Regions from separate parts of the Jeotgalibacillus aurantiacus genome, predicted to be linked through region 1. Evidence: riboswitches for the same ligand, from Rfam matches in the RefSeq annotation. Region 1 holds a riboswitch; the other holds the start of a gene.
The links. A riboswitch is a leader RNA that binds a small molecule or an ion and turns the genes downstream of it on or off. The one in region 1 is predicted to bind cobalamin.
Positions count from the first base shown of each region.

Region 1 (7,633 bases):
GAAAAACGCAAAGCCTGCATAAAAGTAGATGCCTTCAAGCGCAATCGAATGAACACCGAGATGAAACAGTGTTTCGGGCGTCGGGTTGCTTCTGAATTGCTCATAGGCATCAAGAATCAGCTGATTTCTCTTTTGAACAATCGGATCCTTTTTCGCCTGTTCGAATCGTCTGATTTGCTCGTCTGTTGATACGAGTGAGCTCAGCAGATACGAATACGATTCATTATGAACAGCTTCCTGTTGTGCTACGACAGCAAGAATCGCCTTAAAGCTCGGGTCTGTTACATAATCCATCACACCTGTCATCGCAGGGGTCTGCAGACTATCGAGTGAAGCGAGCTGTGTATTGATCCGGAGGAAGACATCCTGCTCAATTCCGCTCAGGCTGTCCCACTGCTTAATATCATCCTGCATGTTGATCTCCTGTGCCTTCCAGAAGTTCGCAAGCAGTGTCTGATACAGCTCATACATTTGTGGATACGCGATATCATTCCAGTTTAATAAACCGGACGCCTCCCCGTTAATGAGCTTTGTCGCACGGCTCGGGGCATCCGGATTTAACAGCTTTGATTTTTGTAAGGGTGCAGTGATGGCCATGGTGATTCCTCCTTTAGCTTTCGCAAACCTCGCAGGCTTCGATTTCTGTCTGTGATGTACTTCGGACATAATAGGTTGTTTTCAATTTACTCTTCCATGCGTCAATATGAAGATCCAGCAGCTCTTTGGCTTTGATGTCATGACGAACGTATATATTAAAGCTGATACCCTGATCGACATGACGCTGTCTCGCTGCATTTTGACGGATGCTGTCATGCTGATTCAGGTGATGACGGGCTTTTCTGTAATACTCATACGTTTTGTGATTCAGGTCCGGTGCGGTAACGGTGAATTTAAAGTTCTTCTTTTCCTCTGCATATTCAACAGCGTAAAGCGGGTCAATCCCGTCCGTCGAGCCACCGATTTTAGCCGTAGAGGAATTCGGTGCGACCGCCATCATCCAGCCGTTCCGTAGACCTTTGGCCGATTTTTCACGAAGTGCTCTCCAGCGCTCACTTTGATAACCTCTACGCTCGAAATACGCGCCTGTCTCCCATTCAGAACCTTTAAACGCATGATAAGCTCCTTTTTCTTCCGCCAAATCAGCTGATGCACGGATCGTTAAATAGGCGATCTCTTCGTAAAGTTTGTCAGCGTATACTACAGCCGCATCAGACTCCCAGTAAATCCCCTTTTTCGCCAGCAGGTGATGCCAGCCGAACGTGCCCAGACCGACTGCGCGGTATTTTTTGTTCGTCTGAGTAGCCTGCTTAACTGAAATCGTGTTCAGATCAATGACATTATCAAGCATACGCAGCTGGATCGGAATGAGCCTTTCAAGAACATCCGCCTCTACAGCACGCGGCAGATTGACAGATGACAGGTTGCATACAACAAAGTCACCCGGCTTTCTCACAATCACGATGTTGCCTTCCTCGTCTGTAAATTCTTTTGTAATTGTGGTTGGCGACATATTCTGTGCGATTTCTGTGCAGAGATTGCTGCAGTAAATCGATGTCCTGCCAATGCCATTTACGTGCTTATTCGGATTCTGGCGATTCACTTCATCTCTGTAAAACAAATAGGGCGTTCCGGTTTCCAGCTGGGCAATCATGATTTTTGCCATCAGATCCATCGCGCGGACTGTTTTTCTCGGAAGAAGTGGATGCTGTACAGCCTCTTCATATTTTTCTTTAAAATAGCGGTGGTCTGCTTCATCATAAAAATCCTCCAGGCCAAGCGGCTGTCCATTTTCGTCCCTCCATCCCATCACCTGCTTTACCTGATGGGGACAGAACAGGTGCCATTCACCAACACTGCGTCCCGCTTCATCCTTTTCGAGCAGCTTTTCCATAAACAGATCCGGAATGCAGACACCTGTAAACAAATCATGAGCTTTACGCCGCTCATCACCATTGTTTGTCTTCAGTTCAAGAAAGCTCATCAAGTCTTTATGGAACACATCGAGATAAACGGCCACCGCGCCCTGACGCTGTCCAAGCTGATCGACACTGACCGCCGTATCATTTAACAGGCGGATCCACGGCACAATCCCTGAAGAATTACCTTTAAACCGTTTAATATCGGAGCCGAGCGCCCTCACCTTTCCAAAATAAACACCCAGTCCCCCGCCATCCTTACTTAAACGTGCGGAATCCCAGTTATTCAGATAAATGCCGTCCAGCGAATCATCTACTGTATCAATAAAACAAGATGACAGCTGGCCGTAGCTTTTACCGGCATTTGATAAAGTGGGTGTCGCCACCGTCATATAAAGATTCGACATCGCCCAGTATGCCTCACGGATCAAATCGAGGCGTTTATGTACAGGTTCCTTCTGCATCAGCGTCATCGCAATAATCAAAAAGCGTTCCTGCGGAAGTTCAAATACCCTTCCCTCATAGTCTTTTGCTAAATAGCGGTCAGCTAATAAAAACAATCCGATATAGGAAAAAAGCTGATCGTTTTCAGGTGTAATCAGGCTGCCAAGCGTATCAATTTCCTCTTTAGAATAAGTATGCATGAGGTTTTTGTCGTAAATGCCAAGCGTCGTTAAATGAGAGATTAAGCCATAAAAATCTCCATAACGTTCCGACGCGTCATATCCTCTTGATTGTGCAGCCTGTGCATAAAGCTTTAAAGAAAATAGCTTTGCAGCTGTGTAAGTCCATCCCGGCTCATCCATGGTGATTCTGTTTAATGCTTCTCCTATTGCCTCATCAAGTGAAGGTTGGCTAAATCGCTTTAATGCTTCCAGCAGTTGACCTGCATGCTCTCCTGCCAGGCTCCTGATGTCGTGCTCCATTTCTGTTACGGTACTTGTCATCACATCTTCATCCCTTTCGTGAAGTAATACCGGAAAATAAAAAGCCCCGCTCTCCTATTTGGAGAACGAGGCAGATATCAACGTGAATGAGAACAGAAACGGATCCCCGTCCTGTTATTCCCGCTGCATCTTCTCTATTCCCGGAGAAGCTTACAATCGGCAAAAACGGCAGGTCTCCTGGCTCACACATCTTCCTTTCTGCACCCTTCCCATCTTTAACAGACAGTGGCTTGTACAGATCGTCCGTGCTTACAGTTGCGGGAACAGCTCCGGATTCACACCGGATTCCCTTTTAACCCTTAACGGGCACCGTTTTCACTGGTAGTAACAATATATTGTGTTATTTAGTTATAAAAATTCTATATATTGTATGATCTTCACTATACCTAATCATGCAAAAATACGCAATCGATATTTTTTCATGGATAAAAAAGATCTTCTTACAGCTAAATAATGGTAAGATAAACGCATCGACTAAGAAAGGAATGATAATGATGAAAAACGTATATAAGGGGACTATGACAAAGTAAAAACGTGCAGGAACTGCTGTAATGTCCTGCACATGAAATCAGTTCATGAATAAGGAGATTACATGATGTTAATAGATAACGAACTTGTATTAAGACGTGTTGAGGAGCATGATTTACCTGTCATTTGGGAGGGTGCTTTCTCAAGCGATACGCCTGAATGGAAACGCTGGGATGCACCGTATTTTCCGCATCACAGGAAAACTTATGAGGAATTTTTAAAGAAAAAGGAACAATACGTGAATGCCCCGGATGTTATGGTGATTGAGATTAATGGGGACGTGTACGGAACTGTCACTTACTACTGGGAGCATGAGCCGTCAAAGTGGCTTGAGATGGGGATCACCTTTTACCGGGAAGTGCATTGGGGCAAAGGCTATGGCACGCGCGCATTGCGCCTTTGGATCGGTCACCTGTTTGACACGCTGCCACTCGTCCGTGTCGGCTACACAACCTGGTCCGGCAACCACCGGATGATCCGCGTCGGTGAAAAGCTTGGCATGCAAATGGAAGCACGTATTAGAAAAGTGCGTTTTCATGACGGTCAGTATTTCGATTCGATCCGCATGGGGATGCTGCGCGAGGAATGGATCAGGTAAAGATTGTTGGTCGCGAAGCCTGGACGGTTTGATAAGCCGGATCGGCTTCGCGGGTAACTAGAGGTTTGCTGGTGATGCGGTTCCGGGGACACAGGCGTTGTGGCGGTGGTGTCGGGGCGTGGAGAGTTGCCGGGATTCCTTCACTTCGGGCAGTTTTTCCTTCTTACTGGATTTTTTATCCTTCTTTTCGGAAATCGATTCCTTCTTTTAAGATTTTTATTCCTTCACTAGCCCTTCCACCTACATGATTTCCTTCATTCAATCTCCAGATTCCTTCTTTTCAAGGTCCCGATTCCCTCACTCCTGAAGATGATTCCTTCAATTCCCTAACTGCACCTGATTGGACGCGATTCTCGAATACTCATCACGCAGTCAAGGATCGCGGGCAACTGGGGAGTCTTCTTAACACGAATTCCAGCCTGCTGACTTCGCACCCCAAAAAGGCCTTCACCCATCAAACATCCCGGTCTGCAAAAACCGGTGAACGAATTCCGCAGTTTCTCTTCTGTGATGAATGTCCTTATGTCCGTATGGCAGAATCAAAAAATCCTTTAACCCCCGATCATAGACGGAACTCATTTCGACGCGGCCGTCATTGCGCTCTCTAATCATTTTACCGAGGAAAAGGTTGGACCTGTCCCCTGCAATGGACCCCATTTCAACATCAGCCGGCTTAAACGCATAAGTTCCGACGAATTCAGGTGTAATAGAAGCAATGGTTTTGTAAATCCTCGTGAAAGGCTGCACGCGATGGGCATGCCGGGCCAGCTGACTTCCCTGGCTCGGTGTAGCGATCAGGACTGCTCTCATAACCTTGGCTGCATAACCAGGGTCAGACAGCACGTCTCTGATGACAAGCCCGCCTGTACTGTGCCCGACTAAAAAGACCTGCTCTCTATCAGGTACTCGATTAAGCATTTGCTTAAGGTGTGATGCCGCATCTTCAAACGGATGAAAGCGGAGCGGGTAGTTCAATGTCAGACAGTCATAGCCGAATGATGCAAGGGAACGCTCCAATGGATACATATCAGATGCCCCTTTATTAAAGCCGTGGATCAGAAAAATACGATTTTGTTTAATCTGTTTGTCCATTTCTTCACCCTGATAACCATTACTTATGGAAATCCTTTCATAATTAAACCTTTTCTTATCAATCTTTGAGCACTACAATTACATTAACTGTAACACAGAAAGGAATGAAACCATGCCTTACTCATTTAAGCAAATTGATCATATTCAGCTCGCTGCCCCTGTTGACTCCGAAGAAGCAGCGCGCGAGTTTTTCCACGGCGTACTCGGTTTGCCTGAGATCGAAAAGCCTGAAAGCTTAAAAGCTAACGGCGGTGTGTGGTTTGCATGCGGAAAACAACAGCTGCACATTGGTATTGAAAAGGATTTTTCACCCGCGCGAAAAGCACATCCTGCTTTTGAAATGGAACACATTCAACTTCTTCAGGCTCATTTAGAGGAACAAGGTTACCCTGTCATTTCAGATGACCGGCTTCCCGGAGCGATCCGCTTTTATGTAGATGACCCATTTGGAAACCGGCTTGAGTTTTTAGAATGGGAGAACGGCAGATGAGAAACGTTCATACGATCAAAAATTCAATTGGACAAAACCTTGATATAACCGAAATCTGCCTGTCTGACGAACCAAAAGGAACAGCACTGATCCTCCCGGGTGCGGGCTATTCCATCCAGGCACCACTCATGCATTACGCTACTAACTTGCTGGTAAAAGAGGGCTATCAGGTGATTCTTGCAGATTACGCCTACAACAAAGAACCATACAATAGTATGTCAGATGAAGAATATCGTTCTTCCGTACTGAAGGATGGGGAGCTTATTTTTGAAAAGGTAGGACAATTGAGAAAAGACGGGTCGCTCCTGATTGTTGGGAAATCGATCGGAACGATGATGATGGCTCAGGAATCCAATTTCAATCGATTGAGTGATGTAAAAGCCATCTGGATGACGCCGCTTATTCATGGCGAGCTCGTCAGACAGGCCCTTGAAGAGACAAAATGGCCGAGTCTCTCGATCATCGGTGATCAGGATTTCTGTTATTCGCCTGAAGCAGCTGAAGCGATTGAACGAAATCCGCTAGTGAATAATGAGGTGATCGCAGGAACAGATCACGCGCTGCAGTATGAGGATGATTTGCTGGGATCTATTGACGTGCTAAAGCAGGTGATGGAAAGCCTGGTCAGATTTTTGCAGCAGTCATGACTCCTCAGCTATCCATTTGCAGAAATGGTTTAATCCGAAAACGACCAGACCTTGTTTTGATTGATGTTGCTGAATGAGCGAACCTTGAGCTTAATGTTGATCGAATGTTTATTATTGTCGCTAGGCAGCCTGTTTATGTCGTTAGGATGGTTGTTTATGTCGATAGCCTGTTTCAGAAGGCACTAATTGTCATTAGCACCAGAATTAACGTCGATCAGCCCATAACTTCTGTCGTTAACATCTCCAGTTTTGTTGATAGCGCGAAAGAATCTGTCGATAACTGATCACGACCTCCTGCCACGATACAATCATCCAACCAACAAAAAAACGTGCGGCCATAAGCCACACGTCTTTTTGTTAATCCACTTTCGTCGTTGTCCATCTTACAACGAGCTCTGGTTCTACGGCCACTGTGCTGGACTCGATTCTGTTTTTGATCAGATCGAGCAGAATATGGGCGGCCATTTTGCCCATCTTCTCTTTATCCTGTCTGATCGTTGTCAAAGGGGGTTCGACATAACGGGCAGGGAGGATATCATCACAGCCGATAATGGAGATGTCTTCAGGTACACTCAGACCTTTTTCTTTTACAGCCTTCATCGCACCGATAGCCATCAGGTCTGACACCGCAAAGACCGCTGTTGGGCTGTCTTCCAGATCAAGAAATTCGTGCATTCCTTTGTAACCGCTGTCTTCAAAGAAGTCACCTTCGTAGATCCAGTCTTCTTTAACAGGAAGACCGTAATATTGAAGAGTCTTTTGAAAAGCGGACAATCTGGAATCAGCGATCAGGGAGCCGTTTGTTCCCCCGATGTAGCCTATTTTCCGATGACCGTTTAAATAAAGGTGTTCAACCACTTTTGCTGCAATGCTGTTGCTGTCACTCATGACATAGCTTGAGAAAGGTCCATTCAGTTCGATATCAACCCCTACGCAAGGAATCGGGCTCATATCAAGCTCATATACGGAGGATTCAATCTGGTCACCTGCAATGATCAGGCACCCATCCACCTGAAAATGCTGGCAGCGTGCAAGATAATTCTCCTTTTCCTCAAAAAACTGTTCGTTTGAAAAAAGGACTAGATCGTAGCCAAGCTGGCCAATGGTTTTTTTGAATTCATTCAGTACTTCTACAAAAACGGGGTGGGTGAGGTCCGCATTCACCTTACCGGCAAAGACGACGCCCACCACGTTCGTTTTTTTATCCTGAAGCAGTCTGGACTGGGAAGGACGATAGCCTTCCTGTGCCATAATTTCAAGGACACGTTTCCTCGTTTCCTGACCAACATCATGATAATTATTAAGAATTTTAGATACCGTTGCCTGAGAGACACCGGCTAATTTGGCAATATCTTTAATGGTTACTTTCATTGGCCTAGACTCCCCTGTCTTCAGCACACTCAACTCTTTACCGC
Region 1 is NZ_JACNMS010000001.1:751,171-758,803, forward strand. Features, by position in the region: gene H7968_RS03495 (ribonucleotide-diphosphate reductase subunit beta) at 1-597, opposite strand, end outside; gene H7968_RS03500 (ribonucleoside-diphosphate reductase subunit alpha) at 611-2,863, opposite strand; cobalamin riboswitch at 3,014-3,192, opposite strand; gene H7968_RS03505 (GNAT family N-acetyltransferase) at 3,459-3,989, shown strand; gene H7968_RS03510 (alpha/beta fold hydrolase) at 4,437-5,081, opposite strand; gene H7968_RS03515 (VOC family protein) at 5,194-5,571, shown strand; gene H7968_RS03520 (alpha/beta family hydrolase) at 5,568-6,218, shown strand; gene H7968_RS03525 (LacI family DNA-binding transcriptional regulator) at 6,576-7,589, opposite strand; gene H7968_RS03530 (carbohydrate ABC transporter permease) at 7,619-7,633, opposite strand, start outside.

Region 2 (7,633 bases), 410 kb from region 1:
ACGCCATTGTCGGGCTTGGGCCGGTTACGCTGACAGTCCGCAAATCGCAGAAAACGATTGATGTGTTAGAGAAAGTGCTCGGCTTTAAAAAGGTAGGGGAATATCCAAACCGCACAGGTGCAGAGCTTCCGGCTATTCAGGTCATGTCTGTTGCTGAAGGTGGTACGGGGGCAGAGGTCCACATTGAAGAGCGTCCGGATCTTCCGCCAGAGCGCCCGGGTCGCGGCAGTGTGCACCACGTGGCATTCCGCATTCCGACTTATGAAGAATATGAGAAGTGGGATGAGCGCATCCGCAGCTTCAACCTTGTAACGTCAGGCGAAGTGGATCGCTATTACTTCCGCAGCATTTACTTCCGTGAACCAAACGGTATTCTGTTTGAGCTTGCAACCGACGAGCCGGGCTTTGCAACAGACGAGGATATGGAGCATCTTGGTGAAGGACTTGCACTGCCACCATTCCTTGAGCCACGCCGCGAACAAATCGAAGCCCGTCTTCGCCCGCTTGAAATTAAACAATAATTTATACGCTAAATGGAGCCTGACTCCGTTTAGCGTTTTTTCTTTCCGCAAAAGTGACAGCTTTTGCGGAGAGAGTGGTTAAATAAGTGGAGAAAGTGGTTGAATCATTGAAAAAAGTGGTTAAATCATCCGAAAGAGTGGTCAAATAACCTAAAAGAGTGGTCGAATAACCCTAAAAAGTGGTCAAATCCCCCCGCCCGCCCTTCCTCTCCCAAAAACTTCTTGCAATCTCACAATCCTTCAATGCTATAATAGGTCTTGGAAAAACATTTCGATATGGACGGATAAAGGTGCTGATCATCAATGATCAGTTAAAAGGGAAGCTGGTGCAACTCCAGCGCGGTCCCGCCACTGTAAATGACTGCGATTTGCCAATACCACTGTAGCCTAGACGCTATGGGAAGGGGCAAAGTGCAATAGTCATGAGCCAGGAGACCTGCCTTGATTCCATTACACCATGTATACCTACGAGGATAGGTTGGTGTTGCGGCTCCCGTTTGACTCCTTTGCAGCAAACGGCATTTCCTGCAACCCTGCATCTCCTGGTGAGATGTTTTTTTATTTTCTTTGAAATCCGCTCCTGTTTGATTTGTGCTTAGTCAAGAATCAGCTTCTGCGGTAAACAGAGAAATACTTCTGGATAATTGTAGCAGTGACTCAAATCATTAGTGCCGGAAATCTGCGAGACTCCTGCGGGAGTGGGCAGGCTGGTGAGACTCTGAAAAGCCGGAGGCTTGAAGAGGCTCACCGCCTCCCCCGCGGAAAGCGAGTGGATTTCCGGCACGGTTCTTAGATAAACTGCTGAGTTGTCCGTACATAAAAAGATTCGGGGGAAAAAGCAATGAAGAAATGGTTCAGTATTTTACTCGCAGCAGGACTTTTAGCCGCCTGCTCACAGGAAACACAAGACGAAACACAGCCTGAGACAAATGAAGAACCTCAGGAAGAAACGGCAGGAGAGGAATCAGCATTCCCTGTCACGGTGACAGACGCAACCGGTGAAGACATCACCATTGAAGAACAGCCGGACGCGATCGTATCCATGATCCCAAGTAACACAGAAATCGCCTTTGCACTTGGTTTAGATGAAGAAATTGTCGGCGTGTCCGATTACGATAATTATCCGGAAGCAGCGCTTGAAGTGGAGAAAATCGGCGGTCTTGAATTTAATGTAGAGAAGATCATTTCACTGCAGCCGGACGTAGTGTTAGCGCACGATTCAAATGCAGGAGCGGCAGAAGGACTCCAGCAGATTAAGGATGCAGGCATTCCGGTTGTGGTGATTGAAAACGCAACGGATTTTGAGCAGGTGTATGACACGATTGAAATGATTGGTCAGGTTACTGGAACGACGGACGAAGCTGAGCAGATTGTGGCTGATATGCAGGCAGGTTTTGACGAAATTGCTGAAAAGGCATCAGCGATTTCTGAAGAAGACCGCAAGCAGGTGCTGGTTGATGTATCAGGTCTGCCTGAGGTTTATGTAGCAGGTAACAACACGTTTATGCAGGAAATGCTCGATCTGATTAATGCGGATAATGTGGCAGCTGATCAGGAAGGGTTTGTGATGCTGTCTGAAGAGGAAATTGTCAGCCGAAATCCTGAAACAGTTGTGTTAACATATGGTGAATTTGTTGAGGATCCGATTGGTCAATGGATGGGTCACGGAGGTTTCAGTGAAGTAGCTGCTGTGCAAAATGAGGATCTTCATGTTGTGCCATCTGATCCGGTGAACCGTTCAGGCCCAAGATTAGTTGAAGGAACGCAGGCGCTTGCAGAAGCGATTTACCCTGATGTTTTCGCAGAGTAAGATCGCGCTCGGCTACATCCTGTCAATCGTTCTTCTGATAGTCGCCTTTACCCTTGCGATTACAGTCGGGTCTGTCCAGGTCCCTTTTAATGAAATGTTCAGGATTTTTGCAGGTGCTGGCGATCGGGGGAGCCTGGATCCGATGTTCAGCTCGATTGTGCTGGATATCCGATTTCCACGTGTGGTGCTGGCGGGACTTGTTGGCGCGTCCCTTGCGATTGCGGGGGCATCATTTCAGGGACTGCTCAAAAATCCATTGGCTGATCCTTATACGCTTGGGGTTTCCTCAGGCGCATCAGTCGGAGCGGTAGCCGTCATTTTCCTCGGGATCACGATTCCGGGTTTAGGCGGCTTTACCCTGCCGGTTGTCAGTGTTGCCGCAGCACTTTTAACCCTTATTGCAGTGCTCGGATTTGCCCGGTTTGTCGAGAAATCGATGAAAATGGAGACGATCATTCTGACCGGCATTATTTTCAGCTCGTTTCTCGGCTCGATTTTATCACTCATGATCGCATTGACAGGTGACGAACTGCGGCAGATTATTACGTGGCTCCTTGGCAGCGTATCGATGAGGGGCTGGGACTATATCCAATTGATTGCGCCATTTTTTATCATCGGCTCCCTTTTACTTATGTGGAATGCCCGTGAGTTAAATGCGATGGCGTTTGGTGAGGACCGGGCCCATCATTTAGGCGTCAATGTACAGGTTAGAAAGTATGTAGTGCTGGCGTCAGGGTCGATTTTAACCGGGGCAGCCGTTGCGGTATCCGGAACGATCGGCTTTGTCGGACTCGTGGTCCCGCATATGGTGCGGATGGCAGCCGGCTCGGATCACCGTCATGTGCTGCCGTTATCCATTTTAAATGGGGCCAGTCTTTTGATCTTATGTGATTTGATCGCGAGAACGGTTGTGGCACCGACAGAGCTGCCGATCGGCGTGATTACAGCACTGCTTGGTGCTCCGGTATTTGGACTGATTTTACTGCAAAAACGCAAAGAAAGAAGAGGATAGCCATGCTGAAGGCAACAGGAGTAAGCGGAGGATACGGAGAGCACGACGTGGTGAAAAACGTTTCTTTTGAGCTGCAAAAACAGGAGATACTCGGTATTCTCGGTCCAAATGGAAGCGGGAAAACAACCCTGATGAAAATGATCAGCGGTCTTCTCCCTTGCAGAGAAGGGTCCGTACACTATAAGGAAAAACCGCTGAGCGCTTATTCTGCCAAGCAGCTGGCTCGGGAAGTGGCGGTTCTTCCGCAGCTGCATCAGCATGCTTTTGATTATACTGTGAGAGAAACGGTCGCGATGGGGCGCTATCCGCATCAAAAAGGGATGTTTGCTCCTTGGACCGAGCATGATGAAAAAGCAGTCATGGATGCGATGAAGCAGACCGGTGTGGAAGGTTTCGAGCATCAGTCCATTCAGGATCTCTCAGGTGGCGAGCGTCAGCGCGTATTTTTAGCGCAGGCACTGGCACAGGAACCTAAGCTGCTATTGCTTGATGAGCCGACAAATCATCTGGATCTGTCGTATCAAAAGCAGCTATTGGATCTATTAAAAGAATGGACGGAAACGCATGAATTAACTGTGATCTCCATCTTTCATGATCTGAATATTGCCTCCCTTTACTGCGACCGTCTGCTGCTGTTGCATCACGGAGAAACGGTGCAGCTGGCGGAGCCGGGGGATGTGATGAACAAGGAAACGGTCGAGCGTGTGTATCATGCGCGCGTTCATACGCAGTCTCATCCTGAGCTGCCAAAGCCTCAGGTGACACTGCTGCCGAATCATGGTTTTGACAACGCAGGCCTGATCACGAAGGACTTGTTTCACATTACGCAGGATCATGTCTATGTAAAAGCACCACAGTCACTGAAAACACTGTCTTCAGCAGTGATCGGAGCAGGACTTGGCTGGTATCACCATTTTGTAAACCGGCATGTGCCGATGGATTATGAATGTGATGACAGCTATGAGGATATGGTTCGCTATGCCGGACGACATGGCTGGAACCCTGCTGATACAGTCGGCATGATGACCGCAGTGAAAGTGGAGGATGTCGTCATTCGGGAATATGAAGACAACGGGCTGTCTGTTGTGATTGCTGTCACAGCTGGAGTCGGCAATGCGGTCGACGTGTCTCTATCGTATGAGCGGGAGCGCCAGGCAACGATTGGAACGATTAACAGCTGGATTTTCATTAATGGCAAGCTGTCTGATGAAGCGTTTATCCAGGCGATGATGACCGCCACCGAAGCGAAGGTAAAAGCGCTGCAAAATGCCGATGTGACGGATCCGCTGACTGGGACACTTGCGACCGGAACCTCCACTGACAGCGCGCTAGTAGCGGCAACGCAGACGGGACCTTTTGTTCAGTATGCAGGTTCCATTACAACGCTTGGAAAAATGATCGGTAAAGGTATCGTGGAATGCACGTCAGAAGCGATCCACATTTACCGTGAACGAAAGAGTCGATAATATGATCGTACATGCAGCAGCCTTAACCGTTGCGCTGTTTCTCGATCGTCTAGTGGGAGATCCGCCCGCCTGGCCACATCCGGTCAGGTGGATCGGATCTTTCATTATATGGCTCGAAAAACGGTTCAATAAAAATAAAAAATCAGGTGGCGTCATTGCGCTATTGATTGTACTGGCAGTCACTTTGCTGATCACCTTCAGTCTCGTTGTGATGGCCTGGAAGATTCACTGGAGTACGGGGTTTCTCGTCGAAGTGATCCTCATGACCTCAGCTCTGGCCTCTAAAAGCTTAGGTGATGCAGCCAAAGAGGTGGAGGAGCCTCTTTTAAATGGTGATCTGACTGAAGCCCGAACAAAACTTTCCTGGATTGTCGGGCGCGACACTGCGAATTTAGATGAAGGTGAAATCGCCAGAGGCGCGATCGAAACGGTAGCTGAAAATACGAGTGATGGTGTAACGGCGCCAATATTTTGGGGACTATTGTTCGGTGCACCCGGGATCTGGATGTATAAAGCGATTAATACGGGTGATTCAATCGTGGGGTACAAAAACGAGCGCTACCGGGAATACGGCTGGGCGAGTGCGCGGCTGGATGATCTGGCGAACTGGATTCCGGCGAGGGTCACAGGAGTAATGATGATGTTAGTGAAAAGACCTGTAGCGGGAACAACCATTGATTTATTGAAGCAGCTGCCTGTAGAAGCGAAAAAACACCCGAGTCCGAATAGCGGCTGGGGAGAAGCAGCTACGGCATTACTTTTACATATTAAGCTTGGCGGAACGAATACGTATCAGGGCGTGATTTCCGAGAGACCGGTGATTGGTCAGGGGTCAACGCCGCTGAACGTCAGGGATATTGGACAATCCATCACGATCATGATACGGACGGCCTGGCTCTTTTTAGCCGTCTGCTGGATAGGAGGCGTTCTTTTTGACCTTACCTTCACATGGCGCTAACCCGCATATTTTATATGAGAAGCTCGGAATCAGCATGCCTGAGCAGGTAATTGATTTCAGTGAAAACAGCTATGCAGGAGGACCACCGGATGGCGTGAAAGAAAACTGGCTTTCCTGGCTGACCGCTGCCTCTCATTATCCGGATCCGAATGGGGTTCGTCTTAAGAAACTGATTGTTGAAAAACATCACGTCCGGGAGAATCAGATTCTGCTCGGAAATGGCGCGGCAGAGCTGATGATGACCGTGCTTCGTCTGTTCAGAAACCGGGAAGTGGGTGTGATTCATCCTGCTTTCAGTGAGTATGAACGGGTAATTATGGCGAATGGAGCCGAGGCTGTTCCATTCTACACAAGTCAGGAAAATGGCTGGCTGCCTGATTCAACTGATATTCATGCGTTTTTATCAAAGCCGGACCGTGCGATATTCATTTGTAATCCGAATAACCCTACCGGCGTCAGAATTCCGGAGAGACTGCTGCTGGACTGGCTTGAAACGGCTGAAAAATCTGGCAGCACCATTCTGCTTGATGAAGCGTTTATTGATATGGCAGGTGAGGAATTTTCCCTTTCGGATCAGACAGGCAATGCTGCGCTGATCATCTTTCGCTCTATGACAAAGATGTATAGTCTGGCGGGGCTCAGACTTGGTTATCTTTTAGCGGAAGAAGCGGTTATTCAGAAAGTCAGTGACTGGGTGCCTCATTGGAATGTCAATGCGATCGCGCTTTTAGCAGGGGAAGAGGTGCTGAAGGACGAAGAGTATACAGGAAAAGTAAGAGAAGAGACCAGGGCTGAGCGGCATAGATTGCAACAGGCATTGAGGGATATGGGTTTTCAGATCACGCAATCTGAAGCCAATTATGTGCTGCTTCAGCCACCGGACCCGGATCATACAGAAAACCTTTGGCGATCACTGCTTGAACATGGGCTCGTCCTGCGCCACACATGGAACTATCAGCAGCTTGATGGACAGTGGCTGAGAGCAGGGATTAAAACGGCAGAACAAAACACGAAACTTCTGGAGGCATTGTCAACATGGGTACAGTCATCATCATCGGAGGCGTAAGAAGCGGGAAGACAGCATGGGCAGAGCGTGAAGCGATCAAGCGGGCTGAAACTGGACGAAAACCGCTCGTTTATCTCGCTTCAGGTGTTGCCTTTGATCACGAAATGAAAGAGAGAATAAACCGTCATCAGGTAGATCGCAGTCGGCAGGACTGGCTGACGATCGAGCAGCCGATCCGCATTCGCGAAGCGATATCAAAACTGCCTTCAGAGAGCATCATCGTCTGGGACTGTGTGACGACCTGGCTGACTAATGAGATGATGGCGGGAACGGAAGAGCATCAGGTTCTTGACGACTGCTGCACGTTTATCAATGAAGCTGCCCTTTCTCATGATCTGCTGATTGTTTCAAATGAAGTGCTGGCTGAGGCTTGCGGGCCAGATCAAATGACGGCTGATTTCAGAAGAATCATCGGTGAGCTCAATCAGATGATGGTGAAACTGAGTCATACAGCGATTGAAATGGAATCCGGGCTTGCGCTGGTCAGAAAGGGGGCGGTCTCATGAAAGGAATCATGCTTCAGGGGACGTCATCTGACGTTGGGAAAAGCCTGATCGCTACACTGTTTTGCCGCATTCTCTCAGATGAAGGCATCAGGGTGGCACCGTTTAAATCACAGAACATGTCCAACAATTCCTATGTCACAAAGGACGGACTGGAAATCGGACGGGCACAGGGGATTCAGGCGGAAGCGGCCCGGGTTGAACCAGATGTCAGGATGAATCCTATTCTTCTGAAACCGCAAAATGACCGCGCTGCGGAAGTCGTGCTGCTCGGGAAACGGCATGCCTCTTTCAGCG
Region 2 is NZ_JACNMS010000001.1:344,986-352,618, reverse strand. Features, by position in the region: gene H7968_RS01640 (ring-cleaving dioxygenase) at 1-521, shown strand, start outside; cobalamin riboswitch at 793-979, shown strand; gene H7968_RS01635 (ABC transporter substrate-binding protein) at 1,363-2,331, shown strand; gene H7968_RS01630 (FecCD family ABC transporter permease) at 2,315-3,343, shown strand; gene H7968_RS01625 (adenosylcobinamide amidohydrolase) at 3,346-4,809, shown strand; gene cbiB (adenosylcobinamide-phosphate synthase CbiB) at 4,811-5,767, shown strand; gene cobD (threonine-phosphate decarboxylase CobD) at 5,742-6,833, shown strand; gene H7968_RS01610 (bifunctional adenosylcobinamide kinase/adenosylcobinamide-phosphate guanylyltransferase) at 6,803-7,339, shown strand; gene H7968_RS01605 (cobyric acid synthase) at 7,336-7,633, shown strand, end outside.
Region 2: another riboswitch for cobalamin. It lies ahead of H7968_RS01635 (ABC transporter substrate-binding protein); the one in region 1 lies ahead of H7968_RS03500 (ribonucleoside-diphosphate reductase subunit alpha).